Regions from separate parts of the Mesorhizobium sp. 113-3-3 genome, predicted to be linked through region 3. Evidence: predicted binding sites of a transcription regulator. Region 3 holds the regulator's gene; each other region holds the start of a gene.
What was found. Region 3 encodes LexA, which represses DNA repair genes until DNA is damaged. Its sites were predicted from a motif close to TGTTCNNNNTGTGTTCNG; they were not measured.
Positions count from the first base shown of each region.

Region 1: dinB (DNA polymerase IV) is a predicted target of LexA. The motif match lies at 2,204-2,221, and genes of this name have one in related genera.
Region 2: JG746_RS06875 (helicase-related protein) is a predicted target of LexA. The motif match lies at 1,849-1,866, and genes of this name have one in related genera.

Region 1 covers NZ_AP023243.1:3,050,593-3,055,574, forward strand. The annotation lists gene rsgA (ribosome small subunit-dependent GTPase A) at 1-410, opposite strand, end outside; gene JG746_RS14815 (excalibur calcium-binding domain-containing protein) at 592-924, shown strand; gene dinB (DNA polymerase IV) at 926-2,173, opposite strand; gene JG746_RS14825 (DUF899 domain-containing protein) at 2,383-3,096, shown strand; gene JG746_RS14830 (winged helix-turn-helix transcriptional regulator) at 3,139-3,561, opposite strand; gene JG746_RS14835 (dihydrofolate reductase family protein) at 3,673-4,260, shown strand; gene JG746_RS14840 (SDR family oxidoreductase) at 4,389-4,982, shown strand, end outside.
Region 2 covers NZ_AP023243.1:1,434,692-1,439,673, reverse strand. The annotation lists gene JG746_RS06885 (FAD-dependent oxidoreductase) at 1-729, opposite strand, end outside; gene JG746_RS06880 (TetR/AcrR family transcriptional regulator) at 813-1,385, shown strand; gene JG746_RS06875 (helicase-related protein) at 2,035-4,982, shown strand, end outside.
Region 3 covers NZ_AP023243.1:4,104,457-4,109,438, reverse strand. The annotation lists gene JG746_RS19955 (GntR family transcriptional regulator) at 147-920, shown strand; gene JG746_RS19950 (pyridoxal-phosphate dependent enzyme) at 917-1,885, shown strand; gene lexA (transcriptional repressor LexA) at 2,240-2,977, shown strand; gene JG746_RS19940 (ComEC/Rec2 family competence protein) at 2,971-4,982, opposite strand, start outside.

The sequences.
Region 1 (4,982 bases), 1.1 Mb from region 3:
AGATAGCGTTCGAGCCGGGCGATGTTGAAGTCGGCATTGCAGGAGGTGACGATGAACAGCGTGTCGACATTGGCGGCGGCCAGCTGTGGCCCCCTGCCGCCCTGGACGCGGCGTTCCAGAACCGTCTTGCGGGTCAGGCGACGCCGCACGAGGTGGCCATGCGGCTCGACCAGCACCCAGTCGCCGACGGCATAGTCGCCGGTGGTAGCCTGCGGCGCCAGCGTCAGGTCGGTTTGTCCCGTCTGGGACAGGCCGCTCAGCCGGTCTCGATGGACCATGGCGATGCGGGTCGGGATGAGGTCTGCATCGCCCGGTTCAAGCTGGTCGCCGAAAAACTCCGACCATCCAAGGGTGGCAAGAGAGGGTGACGGGGCAGGGGAGGAGGCCGTCAAGGCTTCGACCAAGGGCACGGCGTCGCTGGCATCGGACAGTATCCCCGGGCAAGATGGAGAGGTGCGGACTTCTCGGGCGGGCGATCCGCCCACGCCGCTGTATGGGCGGCACGGCGGGGTTTGGCAAGCGTGCCGGTTGTCGCGACGGCCCGGTGAAGATAGATTTGTTTAGGGGTCTGAAGCAGGGGGCACCTCGGGAATGCTTCTGCCATTCTTGCATTGGCCTGCAACTCGTCGCCACGGCAGGCTGAAATACCTGGCTCTTTTCGCGCCGTTCATCCTCCTGTCCGGCTACATCGCCTATGGCTTTGTCGGCATCCAGATCGACTCCCCGCTCGCCGCCTTAAGGCACTTCGCCGCGTTCCCGAACTGTGCAGCCGCCCGCGCCGTCGGGCTTGCGCCCGCATATCGGGGGCAGCCGGGCTATTGGCCGACACATGATGCCGACAAGGACGGTATCGCCTGCGAACCCTGGCATGGGGGAAGCGGCAGCGGCGTGAAGGTGCATCGCTATTGGCGCACCGGCAGATAGCTCACAATTCCTTCTCCGCCAGTTCCCTGAATTCGTCGGGCACGGAGCGTGCCGCTTCCAGCGCCACCGTGCCGTAGCCGACCGCCTGCTTGCCGAAACGTTCGCGGATCTTGTCGATGGCGCGGTCGGCGCCGAAGCGGGCGAGGCCTTTTTTGCTGCCGGGGCGGCGCTTCTCGTCGGCGAGGCCGAGCGGCAGGTCGAGCTGCAGCTCGGCGCTCTCCTCCAGATGCGAGACCGAGATCGCCAGCAGCGAGATCGTCTTTTCCCGTGGATGGTCGGCGAGCACGCCGCGCACCAGGTCGCCGGCGATCTCGGCCAGCATGGTGGTCGCCGAGATCGGCTGATCCAGCGTGATCGAGCGCGTGACGGCGCTGAGATCGGCAAAGCGCACGCGCACCGTCACGGTGCGGCCGGGCCGCGCCTTGGCGCGCAGCCGGCTGGCGACGCGGTCGGCCAGATGCAGCAAGGTGGGCACGATCACCCGCGCCACGGCCGGCTTCCGGCCGAGGGCCGATTGCGCGCCGGCCGAGTGCGCCCTGCGACTGGTCTCCAGTTTCCTAGGGTCGCGGTTCCATGCGAGAGCGGCGAGCTTTTCGCCGGCGGCGGGGCCGAGCAGCCGCGTCAGCGCGCCGCTATGCGTCCTGGCCAGCTCGCCGATGGTCTGGATGCCGATTTCGGCCAGCCGCGCCCTGGTCGCCGGACCGACGCCCCACATCAGCGAGACCGGCAGATCATGCAGGAAGGCGAGTTCCGTGCCGGGATCGACCACCACCAGCCCGTCGGGCTTGGCGACCTGCGAGGCGATCTTGGCCAGATGCTTGGTGCGGGCGACGCCGATCGAGATCGGCAGGCCGAGTTCGGCCCGCACGCGGCGGCGGATCGCCGTGGCGATCTCCCGCGGTTGCCCGAACAGATGCGTGCAGCCGGCGACATCGGCGAAGGCCTCGTCGATGGAAATGCGCTCGACCACCGGCGTGAAATCGTCGAGCACTTTTATCGCCGCGTCGCCCAGCCGCTGGTAGTGGCTGAAATTCCCGCCGACGAAGATCAACTGCGGGCAAAGCTCGCGCGCCTTGCGCCCCGGCATGCCGCCGCGCACGCCGAAGACGCGCGCCTCGTAGGAGGCGGCCAGTACCACGCCGCCACCGACCGCGATCGGCTTGCCGCGCAGCGACGGGTCGAGCAATTGCTCGACCGAGGCATAGAAGGCATCGAGATCGGCATGCAGGATGGTGGCGGTCGTTTCCATCCGGCTGCATATCCATAGTTGCTGATGGATTGGAACGAATAGAGAACAAAACGTGTATGGCTGTCAAGCGCCATGTCCGCGTCCGGCTGTGTCATCGGCGCTCTTCCCGCGAAAATTGCGCCGCCATTGTCGGAACGCGGTCTTCGACGACGTCTTAAAGACAGGCAACGAGGCTGCCATCATACGCCTGAGTGCGGAAGGAGAACGACATGACCGACCACATCATCGCGCCTTACTCGGACTGGTTTGAAGCGCACAAGGCGCATCTCGAAAAAGAGAAGGCGTTGACGCGCCAGCGCCAGCAACTCGCGGCGGAGCGGCGGGCACTGCCGTGGCTTCGGATCGACAAGCCCTACGCGTTCGACACCATCCAGGGAAAGAAATCTCTGGCCGACCTCTTCAAGGGCCGCAGCCAGTTGATCATCTATCACTTCATGTTTCCGCCCAATGCGGACTATCGCTGCACCGGCTGTTCATTCCTTTGCGACCACATCGACGCCGCCAACCAGCATCTGAGGCATCACGACGTCTCGCTGGTCGTCTGCGCACGCGCTCCTCTGGCCGAGCTCATGGATTTCAAGGCGCGGATGAACTGGCAGTTCGATTGGGTTTCGTCATTCGGGAGCGATTTCAATTTCGACTTCCAGGTGTCGTTCACCGAGGACCAGATCCGTTCGGGCAAGGTGCTGTTCAATTTCGAAGAGGTCGCGATGACGGGCAGGGATCGCGGCGGCGCGACGGTTTTCTACAGGGATGACGATGGCACGATCTACTGCACGTTCCAGGTGCGGGGCCGGGGCGGCGAGAACCTGATCGGTACCTACAGCTATCTCGACCTCACTCCCATGGGCCGCAATGAAAATGGGCCATCCCATACGCTGGGCGATTGGGTCCGCCTTCACGATCAGTATGACGATCGCTGACGATCCGCCGCGCAGTTGGGCACGCCCCGGCTCGGGGCACGATCATGTTTTCGCCAGATGCTCGGCCCGCAGCGCTGCCTTGATCCGTTCCAGCGCCGGTTCGCCGCCGGCCGCCAGTTCGTCGGCGATGCGGGCCAGCTTGTCGTCGGCCTTGCGGTGCTTGCTGCCCCAGGCGCCGAGCGTGGCCAGCACCGGCAGAAGGTCGATGCCGGCTTCCGTCAGCCGGTAGATCGCCTTCAGCCCGTGGCTCGGATCGTCGCTGCGGGTGAGGATGCCTTCATCCTGCAGCGTCTGCAGCCGCTCGGCCAGCGTGCGTGAGGAGATGCCTTCGTCCGACTGCAGGAACTCGCGAAAATGCTTTTTCCCGGCGAAGACCAGGTCGCGGATGATGAGCAGCGTCCAGCGGTCGCCGAGCAGTTCGAGCGACAAGTTGATCGGGCAGCCGGACTTTTCGCGCGTCGACATGTCTATGGTTCCATTTTTAAATCACTTTACTATTGACATCATTTTTCCCATACGTCAATGGTTCCAAAAGTAAAGCAATTTCGCTTGAGCCGGACAAACGAGGAGACGACCGTGAAAAAGCTGATCCTTCAGATGCAGATATCGGTCGACGGTTTTGTCGGCGTCAATGACGACCATCGCTGGCAACTCTGGGAATGGGGCGACGACATCGGCTGGGACGAGGAGCTGAAGCGCGATTTCAACGCCTTCTTCACCGGTATCGACACCATCCTGCTCAGCCGCAAGATGGCCGAGGAAGGCTATCTCAGCCATTGGGGCAATGCGGCGAAGAAGTTTCCACGTGATCCGTTCTATGCCTTCGCCCAGCGTATCGTGGACGCCCGGAAGGTGGTGCCGAGCGACAGGCTGAAAACCTCGCGGTGGGAGCGCACGACGGTGGTGAGCGGCGACCTGCCGCGCGAGGTCGAGGCGCTGAAGGCGAGCGAGGGCGGCGACATCGCCGTCTTCGGCGGCGCGGGCTTCGCCTCGTCGCTGATCGCGGCCGGGCTGGTCGACGAGTTCCAGCTGTTCATCAATCCGGCCGTGCTGAGCGCCGGCCTGCGCATCTTCGACCAGGGCGGCTTTGGAAAACTGCGTCTGCTCGGCTCGAAGGCCTATGCCTGCGGCATGGTGGTGAACCGCTACGCCCCGGCGCGGTGATCGCGGCACGGCGAAAGCGTCCTGCTGACAAAAGATGTTTGGGCGGAATCCTTTGCCTTCGTTTCTTCGTCTTCAAGGTGCGGTCGCCGGCAGGGCGGCTCGCATCAATCCCGAGACGGAGAAAGACGATGATCCTGGTGACAGGGGCAGCCGGCCTGAACGGCAAAGCGATCGTGCGCGAGTTCGCGCGGCAGAAGCATAAGGTGAGGGCGCTGGTGCGCGATCCCGGCCGGGCATCAGCGGCTGGGCTCGGCGGCCTTGCCGGCGTCGAACTGGTCGCCGGCGACATGCGCCGGGCGGACACACTTGGCGCGGCACTCGACGGCATCGAGCGCGTGCTGATGATTTCGACCGCAGCCGAAGACATGACGCAAACGCAGTGCCGTTTCATCGATGCCTGCAGGCAGGCCGGTGTCGCGCATGTGATAAAATTCTCCGGCGCCGAATCCAACATCGGCTATGACGCGACGAAGTTCCGCTTCACCCGCATGCATGAAGAGGTCGAGCGCTATCTGGAAGGGGCCGGCATGGCATGGACGCATCTGCGCCCCAGCCAGTTCATGCAGGTCTACCTGCGCGACGCGCCGACCATTGCCGCCGAGGGCGCATTCTATCTCGCGCTCGGCGAGACCGAACTGTCGCCGGTCGATGTCGAGGATATCGCCAAGGTGGCCTTCCGGCTGCTGCGCGACGGTGGCCATGCGGGCGAGAGCCTCGATATG
Region 2 (4,982 bases), 2.7 Mb from region 3:
GTCGAGCAACGCCTGGATGTCGGCGACATCGGGCTTTTCCGGCGCCTCATCCATTGTCGCGACGACACGATATGATCCGTCCGGAAGCGGCGCCACCACCACCAGTCCGGCTGGGGCAAAGAACAGCGATACTTCTGTCGGCCCCACCGGCCAGTCCAGGCGAACGTCTGCCAGTACAAACGAGCCATCATAGGCCTCGCCGTCGAATTCGATGCCTGTCGACTTGCGCACCAAGCTCTGCATGCCGTCGGCACCGACGACGTAGCGCGCCAATATGATTTTCTCTTGGCCGTTTTCGACCACTGTCACACGCGCGCCATCGCTGTCTTGAGTGACAGCCACAGCCTCGACCTCACGATGAATGGTGCCGCCAAGGGCAGAGATCCGCTCGGCGAACACCTGCTCTGTCAGGTTCTGCGGCAGCATCATCAAATAGGGATGCCTTGATGGGAGCTTGCCGAAATCGAGCTTGAGAAGCGCTCTGTTTCGGTCGCGTATGGCGAAATCTTCCAACTTCACGGAAAGCTCACTCAGCCGCTGGGTAACGCCGAGCGGTTCGAGCGATTCCAGCGTCTGTGCATGGATGACACCGGCGCGCGACGTCTGCAGGCCGTGCGCAAGCTTTTCGATGAGCACGTGATCGACATTGGCTTGATGCAGAGCAATCGACAGCGCCATGCCGGTCGGACCGGCACCGATGATCACGACTTCAGTTTTCTTGGGCAGCATTTTCCATCTCCATTTATCAACGGTCGTTGACTTTTTAGTGAATCACGTTGCATTTGTCAACAGTCGTTGGCATATGCATCTCCATGACCGAGAACCAGCCGAAAAAAATCACCAAGTCAGACCGTACACGGGCTCAAATCCTCGAAGCCGCGCGCCAGCTTTTCGCTGAGCGAGGCTATGACGGCGCCTCCATCCGAGACGTTGCAGCACAGGCCTCGATCGATCCGGCGATGGTGATCCGTTATTTCCACAGCAAGGACGAATTGTTCGCCAGGGCGGCGGTCGTGAACCTGCAACTGCCCGATCAGCGGATTGATCCGGCCGCTATCGGCGAAACGCTGATCAGGCGCTTTCTCGTGAATTGGGAAGGCCCGGCCAACGGGCCCGGCATGATAATCCTGCTTCGCTCGGCAGCATCGAACGAGCACGCGGCCGAAAAAGTCCGTGATGTCTTCGCCAACCAGGTGAGGCCCATGATTGCTTCAATAGGCGACCCGGCGGATGCCGGCCGGCGCGCCGGGTTGGTTGCCAGCCAGTTGCTGGGTCTCGCCATGTGCCGATATCTGCTGCGGCTTGGGCCGGTGGTCGCGCTATCCCATGAAGAGATCATCCGAAATGTCGGGCCAGTGCTGCAACACTACGCCATGGGATCATGACGCGCATCGAACAATCCACTCGGTACGTGTCGATTGTGCCTAAGCGAGACAGAAAGATTAATGGCGGCGGCGCCGTCTGTGCGAACCCTGTGGGCAAGCCTGTGAATGCTCGGTGGATAAGCTGTTCACAACACAAGATATTGAGGGAACAAAACGGGAAAATAGCGCCGGCGCTGATTTGTCGCCGATTCGTTCCGGCTTTGAGCGGAAGTTAACGTTAATGGCCCGGAATCGCCTGCAGCATCTTAACGGGAAATTTAGAAAGATTAACAATTTCATAATCTTGAGCGATGGTCACCGATCCGCTCCTTTCATTTGCCGGCAAAAGTTAAGGGCGAAGGTCACCCAGCATAAAACGGGCCAGTTCGGCGATTCAGCATGTGGTGAGACTCAGGGTCACAAAATCCATATGTAGCCGTGAACAAAAGCTGAATCTGAGCGAGTCGCCGATTCGTCGCTGATTCGTTCCAGACTCGTTCCATCAGTTAAGCAGCAGCCAAATTAGCGCCAGACAGAGTTGCTGTTCGAGCCACCGGTGGAACATTCCGCTTTCGCTTCGCGCCCGAAATCCCTATGTGTCGCCTGTCATACGCGCCTGTTGAGGCGCGCTCCCGACAATGAGAGGCCAGAAAGCCTTATTTCCGAGCCGATGAACATCCAGCCGAAACACACTGAGCCGCTGATCCTGTCGGGACGCGACGTGACCGCCGTGCTTGGGCCGACCAACACCGGCAAGACCCATCTCGCCATCGAGCGCATGGTGGCGCACGAGACCGGCGTCATCGGCCTGCCGCTCAGGCTGCTGGCCCGGGAGGTCTATACGCGCGTCTGCGAAAAGGTCGGCGCCCACAAGGTCGCGCTGATCACCGGCGAGGAGAAGATCCAGCCGCCGGGCGCCAAATATTCGGTCTGCACGGTCGAAGCCATGCCGCGCGAGACCGACGCCGCCTTCGTCGCCATCGACGAGGTGCAGCTCGCCGGCGACCTCGAGCGCGGCCACATCTTCACCGACCGTATCCTGCACCTGCGCGGCCGCCAGGAAACGCTGCTGCTGGGTGCCGCCACCATGCACGGCATCCTGCAGCGCCTGCTGAAGGGCGTCTCGGTGGTTACGCGGCCTAGGCTGTCGCATCTGGCCTATGCCGGCTCGAAGAAACTGACCCGCCTGCCGCGCCGCACCGCGATCGTCGCCTTCTCCGCCGATGAGGTCTACGCCATCGCCGAGCTGATCCGTCGGCAGCAGGGCGGCGCCGCCGTCGTGCTCGGCGCGCTCTCGCCGCGCACCCGCAACGCCCAGGTGGCGCTGTTCCAGTCGGGCGATGTCGACTATCTCGTCGCCACCGACTCCATCGGCATGGGCCTCAACCTCGATCTCGACCATGTCGCCTTCGCCCAGAACCGCAAATTCGACGGCTACCAGTACCGCAACCTGACGGCGGCCGAACTCGGCCAGATCGCCGGCCGCGCCGGCCGGCATCTGCGCGACGGCACCTTCGGCGTTACCGGCCAGGTCGACCCGCTCGACGACGACCTCGTCAAGAAGATCGAGAGCCACGACTTCGATCCGGTGAAGGTGCTGCAGTGGCGCACCGCGCGTTTCGACTTCGCCAGCCTCGATGCGCTGAAGCGCTCGATCGAGACCAACGCGCCGGTCGAGGGCCTGACGCGCGCGCTGCCGGCGGTCGACGCACAGGCGCTCGAATATCTCTCCCGCGACGAGGACATCCGCGCGCTCGCCACCGATGCCAAGCGCGTGGCGCTGCTGTGGGAAGCCTGCGCGCTGCCAGACTACAGGAAGATCGCGCCGGCCCAGCATGCCGACCTCATCGCCTCGATCTACATGGACCTCGCCCGCCACGGCCATGTCGACGAGAACTACATGGCCGAGCAGGTGCGCCGCGCCGACACAACCGAGGGCGACATCGACACGCTGTCGCACCGCATTGCCCAGATCCGCACCTGGACATTCGTGTCGAACCGGCCCGGCTGGCTGGCCGATCAGGCACACTGGCAAGAAAAGACGCGCGAAATCGAAGACAGATTGTCGGATGCGCTGCATGAGCGGTTGACGAAACGCTTCGTAGACCGCAGGACTTCCGTCCTCATGCGGCGCCTTAGAGAAAATACCATGCCTGAAGCCGAAATCAGTCCTACCGGAACCGTCCTTGTCGAAGGCCATCATGTCGGCGAGTTGCAAGGGTTCCGCTTCACCGCCGACCAGACCGCCGGCGGCGAAGACGCCAAGGCCGTGCGCACGGCCGCGCAAAAGGCGCTGGCCGCCGAATTCGAGGCGCGCGCCGAGCGCTTTGGCGCCTGCGCCAATGGCGACCTCGCGCTTGGCTCGGACGGCACGTTGCGCTGGATCGGCGCGCCGATCGGCACGCTGGTTTCGGGCGAGGACGCGCTGAAGCCGCGCCTTGTGCTGCTGGCCGACGAACAGCTGACCGGCCCGGCCCGCGACAAGGTCGCCGGGCGCGCCGAACGCTTCGTCAATTTCCAGATTGAGTCGCTGCTGAAGCCGCTGGTCGATTTGAAGAACGCCGACCAGATTTCCGGCATCGGCCGTGGCATCGCCTTCCAGCTGGTCGAGAATTTCGGCCTCATCAACCGCCGCGACATCGCCGAAGAGATGAAGTCGCTCGACCAGGAAGGCCGTGCCGCCTTGCGTCGGCTCGGTGTGCGCTTCGGCGCCTATCACGTCTTCGTGCCCGCGCTGATCAAGCCGGCGCCCGCCGGCCTGGTGACCTTGCTGTGGGCGCTACAGAATGACGGCAAGGACAAGCCGGGCTTCGGCGACGTGGTCCATGCGCTGGCGTCGGGCCGCACCTCGGTGGTCATCGATCCGGCCTTCGACAAGGCCTTCTACAAGCTTGCCGGCTACCGCAATCTCGGCCGCCGCGCCGTGCGCATCGACATATTGGAGCGGCTGGCCGACCTCATCCGCCCGGCGACCAACTGGAAGCCCGGCCTCGGTCAGCGCCCGGACGGCGCCTATGACGGCCAGTCCTTCATGGTGACGCCGCCGATGATGTCGATCCTCGGCGCCACCGCCGACGACATGGAAGAAATCCTCAAGGGCCTGGGCTATCGCGCCGAGCCGAAGCCGGCGGCGGAGGTCAAGGCGCGGCTCGAGGCGCAGGACAACGCTGCGCGTGAAGCCGCCGGGGCCAAGCTTGCGGCGGAAGAAGCCGCGCGCGCCGAGCAGGCCAAGGCTGCGGAAGCCGCGGCAACGGATGCAGCCGCCGAGGCGGCGGTCGAGGGTTCGGAGCCGGCTGTTGCCGAGACCGCCATCGAAGCGCCGGCCGAGACCATCGCGGAAGTGGCGGCGGAGCCGGTCGCGGAAGCGCAACCGGAAACTCCGGCCGAGGCCGTGGAAGAGCCCACAACAGAGCCTGTCGCCGAAGCGGCTGCTGAACCTGCTGCCGAGCCAGAGGCGGAAGCCAGCGCTGACGTCATCGTCGCCCAAAGCGCCGACGCCCTTACCTCCCCCTCGATGGGGGAGGTCGCGGCGCGAAGCGACGCGGGTGGGGGTGATGGCGCTGACGGTGCAGATGTAACTGCCGAAGCCAGCGCGGCCCCCTCCCCGGCGCTGCGCGC
Region 3 (4,982 bases):
CTCCCAGATTTGATCAGCGCCGCTCACAGGCGGCAACTGCGGCGATCATGGTCAGTACCTCGCCATGTGTCAAACATTATATATAATTCTTGCCATGCCTCCCCATGATATATAATTTTTGCAAGCCTGGTGATGGACGGACGGCGATGCAGGATCAGAACAGTTCCACGAAGACCGAGGCGGCCTATCAGTTGCTGCGGCGCGATATCCTCACCACCCGTCTCATGCCGGGGGCGCCCCTCAAGCTGAGCGCGCTGCGCGGCACATACGGCGTCGGCTGGACGCCTCTGCGGGAAGCCCTGTCCCGCCTAGAAGCCGAGCGCCTGGTCACCGCCATCAGCAATCGCGGCTTTACCGTCGCCCCCGTGTCGCGCACCGAGCTCGAGGACCTGGCGCGCGCGCGGATGGTTGTCGAAATGCCGCTGTTCCTGGAATCGATCGCGAATGGCGGCAGGGAATGGGAGGACGCGGTCGTCACCGCCCACTACCGGCTCTCCCGTTGCAAGACCGCGGTCGACGACCCTTCCGATGCGGCCGTCGACAAATGGGACGAGAGCCACGAGGCCTTCCACGCGGCGCTGCTCAGCGCGGCGACATCCAACTGGCTTTTGCGCTTCCGCTCGACGATCGCCGATCAGTTGCGGCGGCATCATCGGTTTCTCGGCCTGGCGCCGACATTGCGGGCGGCGGCCGGCCTCAAGGATGGCTATGGCGAGGCAATGGACGCCTTGCGCGAGGCGATCGCGATCGAGCATCACACCGCGATCATGGAAGCGGCGCTCGATCGCGACGTCGAGCGGGCAAAGGCGCTGATGACGGCGCATATCGGCTACACGCTTCATGTCTATGTCCACAGCGAAGACAACGGCGCCAACACCTACGCCGCACGCGCTGGCAGTCTGAAAGCGGTTTCCGGATGACGCTGCCGCGGCGTCCGACACTTGACGAGATCGTCGCGGCCCGTGACCGGCTGCGCGCCTGGCTGCCGCGCACGCCGCTGCTGCGCACTGATCTCGGCCGGCCCGATCAGCTTATATTTCTCAAGCTCGAGACATTGTCGCCCATCGGCGCCTTCAAGATCAGGCCGGCGCTCAACGCCTTGCTTTGCCGCGACGCCGATGAACTCAGGCACGGCGTGTCGACCATCAGTTCCGGCAACATGGCCTATGGAATGGCCTGGGCGGCAAGAGCGCTTGGCGTTCCGATGGCCGCCTACATGTATGCCGACGCACCCCGGACCAAGATCGACGGGGTCCGCCGCCTTGGTGGCGACGTGCGTTTCGTCTCGCACGAGACATGGTGGCGCTACATAGTCGGAACCGAACGGCCCGATGGCGCCGAGCTTCTCGTGAACCCGGTCACCGATCAGGCGGTGCTTGCCGGCAACGGAACCATTGGCCTGGAGATTGTCGAAGATCTGCCCGATGTCGATTGCGTCCTGACACCCTATGGCGGGGGAAGCATGACGTCAGGCGTCGCCAGTGCGGTCAAGGCGATGCGAGGCCAGGCCAAGGTGTTTGCGGTCGAGGACGAAAACGCGGCTCCGGTCACGGCGGCGTTGGCGGCCGGACGCATTGTCGAGATTAAGACGCGTCCCTCCTTCATCAAGAGCATCGGCGGCCCATCGTTGGTGCCCGGCCTTTGGCCATTGGCAAATCAGCTGATCGACGGCGCCATTGCCGTCAGTCTCGAGCAGGTCACGGAAGCGATGCGCCTGTTGTTCTCGAAGGCAAAGATCGTGGCCGAAGGTGCCGGTGCCGCCTCGCTCGCCGCCGCTCTGCGCAGCGAGCACGCAACGGGCAATGTTGTCTGCGTTATCTCCGGCGGCAATATCGATGCCGGCGCCTATGCGCAGGTATTGGCCGGCGCGGTGCCGGAAGCCTGAATGCGTTCTATTCCCGGATAGCCAGCGATGGTTGGCGTTTTGGTTTCGTTTCGTTCCGCTGGAAATGGATCGATACACCGTTCAAATTCGCCCCGCGGACGCCTCTCAAACGCCTGATGCCAAAGCGCACCCTGGGGTAGGCCACAGGCCATTAACCAAAATAATTTCAATGCATGTGCCGATGGCGCCGTGGTCGCTTGCCCCCTGCTGCCGGGGGCCAGATAATTTCTGAGGCCTTAACAAATTCATTAAACTTTAAACAGTTGCGGAACACAACTGGAACAGATAGTGTTTGTTCTGGGTTTGTTTTTCGATTCTGGTTCACACCCTTCGTTCAATGCCTTGGGGGCCGCCATGCTGACACGCAAGCAACATGAACTGCTGATGTTCATTCATGAACGGCTCAAGGAAAGTGGCATTCCGCCTTCCTTCGACGAGATGAAGGAAGCGCTCGATCTCGCCTCCAAGTCAGGCATCCATCGCCTGATCACGGCACTGGAGGAACGCGGCTTCATTCGCCGGCTGCCCAACCGGGCGCGGGCGCTGGAGGTGCTGCGGCTGCCGGATTCGATCGCGCCGGGTCTCAACGCGGCAAAGAAATTCTCGCCGAGCGTCATCCAGGGTAGTCTCGGTCAGGGCGGCCTCGGCCGCCAGATCAAGCCGGCGCCGTCGCGCTTGCCGGCGGCCGGCAATGACGACGACGCGGTATCCGCCGTTTCGATCCCGGTGATGGGCCGCATCGCCGCCGGTGTGCCGATCGATGCCATCCAGCACCAGACGCATTCGATCTCGGTGCCGCCGGACATGATCATGGGCGGCGAGCACTATGCGCTGGAAGTCAAGGGCGACTCGATGATCGAGGCCGGCATCTTCGATGGCGACACGGTCATTATCCGCAATGCCAACACGGCAAGCCCGGGCGAGATCGTCGTGGCGCTGGTCGACGAGGAGGAAGCAACCTTGAAGCGGTTCCGCCGCAAGGGCGCCTCGATCGCCCTTGAAGCCGCCAACCCAGCCTACGAGACGCGTATCTTCGGACCGGACAGGGTCAAGGTGCAAGGCAAGCTGGTCGGGCTGATCCGGCGTTACTGAGCAGGAGCGGACGGCTTTTCGGGTTTTTGATAGGGCGGCAGCCCCCTCGCCTCGCGTGAAAATTTTCGCTGCTCGTGCCAGGGCCGGTACGGGCCGTCCACCGCGAAGCTGACAATTGGCGGACCGGTCGCCGATTGGCGGTCGAAGAAGACGGCGGCACTGCCCTTGCGGGCCAGTTGCCGTTTGGTGACGACAAGAACCAGCGGATTGTGGCAGGCATCATAGCCCGTCGCGTCATTGACGACGATCAGATCGGCAAAACCGCAGGCCTTCCAGGTGTCCTTGCGGTCTTCGACATGCGCAATGATCGCGCCGGACGGATGCCGGGCAAGACAGACACCGTCAGTGCAATAGAATGGCGCTCCCGGCGGCAGGTTGACCGCATCGGCAATGTCGAATTGCCCGTCCGCCTTGCTGAACATTTCCGGCACGACGATGGTTTCGGATGTCAGCGCGCGTTTCCAGTTGTCGACGGTGAATTCGTTCGGACGAGCCCGGCTGACAGCGAGTTCGCCGCCGCCGATTGGCAGCGCAACCAGCCGCGCATCTTCCGAGATCAGCACATCCGGCGTGCGCGTATCCGACACCGTCAGCAGGCCGGCAAGCGCGAATGGCACGGCCGCGAGCCGCAGCCAGGTCGTCGCCATTGTCGCGATGACCAGTGCGATGGTCACCAGCAGCACGGAGTGCTGGGAAATCAGCCCGACGGCATCGATCGGCGAGCGTTCCGATATCCAAGCCGATATGGCGATCATCGCCGTCAGGCCCTTGCCCATCACGTAGAGAAAGGGGCCATCGGCGCCAAAGGGCATCGCAAGAGAACTGAGAACAGCGAAAGGCATGACAATCAGCGACACGATCGGCATGACGGCCAGGTTGGCGAACAGGCTGAGCGGCGACACGCGCTGGAAATGCCAGATGGCAAACAGCGCCGTGGCGCAGCCGGCAATGATGGAGGTCATGGCCAGCCCGCCCGTCGCCAGCAGGAATTTTCGTGTGAGAAAGCCCGGAAGGGATCGCTTTGGCGGTGGCGGTCTTGTCTTTCCCGCATGGTGATCCGCCCAGCCGGCATAGGCACCAACCAGCGCCGCGGTCGCGGCGAACGACATCTGGAAGCTCGGGCCGACGACTTCGTGCGGCGACACCAGAATGACGGCGATCGCCGAGATCGCCAGATTGCGCATAGTCAGCGCCGCGCGATCGAACAGGACAGCAATGAGCATTACCGCCAGCATGATAAAGCTGCGCTCGGCGGCAACGACGACGCCGGAAATGACGAGATAGGCCGCGATCGAGAAAAGGGCCGCGGCGGCGGCGTATTTCTTCACCGGCCGACGCGCGGAAAAATCCGGAAACAGCGCGAAGGCGCCGCGCAGCAGACCCATGATGGTGCCGGCAACCAGCGCCATATGCAGTCCGGAGATCGAGATGATGTGATAGATGCCGGTGCGCCGCATCGCCTCGTTGATTTCATCGGGAATGCCCGCGCGGACACCAACGATGAGCGCCGCCGCTATCTCGCCTTCGGCACCGCCGACCGTGGCCCTGATGTGGTCGGCAATGGCTTCGCGAGCATTTTCGATCCCTGAGAAAAGCCGGGCCGAGAGCGGCATCTCGTCGTCGGCGGAAACCAGCTTTGGATTGCCGAGAAAGAAGCCGCTGCCGCCAATGCCGGCGAAATAGCTGTCGAAGGAGAAATCGTAGCTGTCCGGCCGCACCGGACCGGTCGGCGGCAGCAGTTTGGCGTAGCCCGTGACCAAGGAGCCCGCGGTCATTTCGGCCGGGATATTGCGCGCCGAAAGCCGGACCCTTGCCGGCGCGTAGCGCAGTGTCGGCCGGGCGGTCGACGTCATGTCGATGGTCAGCCGGATGCGGCCGGTCTCCATGCGGTCGATCGAGACCACGCGTCCGGTCACCTGCGTCGAGATTTCCGAACCCAGCATCTGCGTGCCCGCCCGCCATGTCTCGGCCTTGGCGGCAAGCAGGCCAAGCGCGCACAGCAATG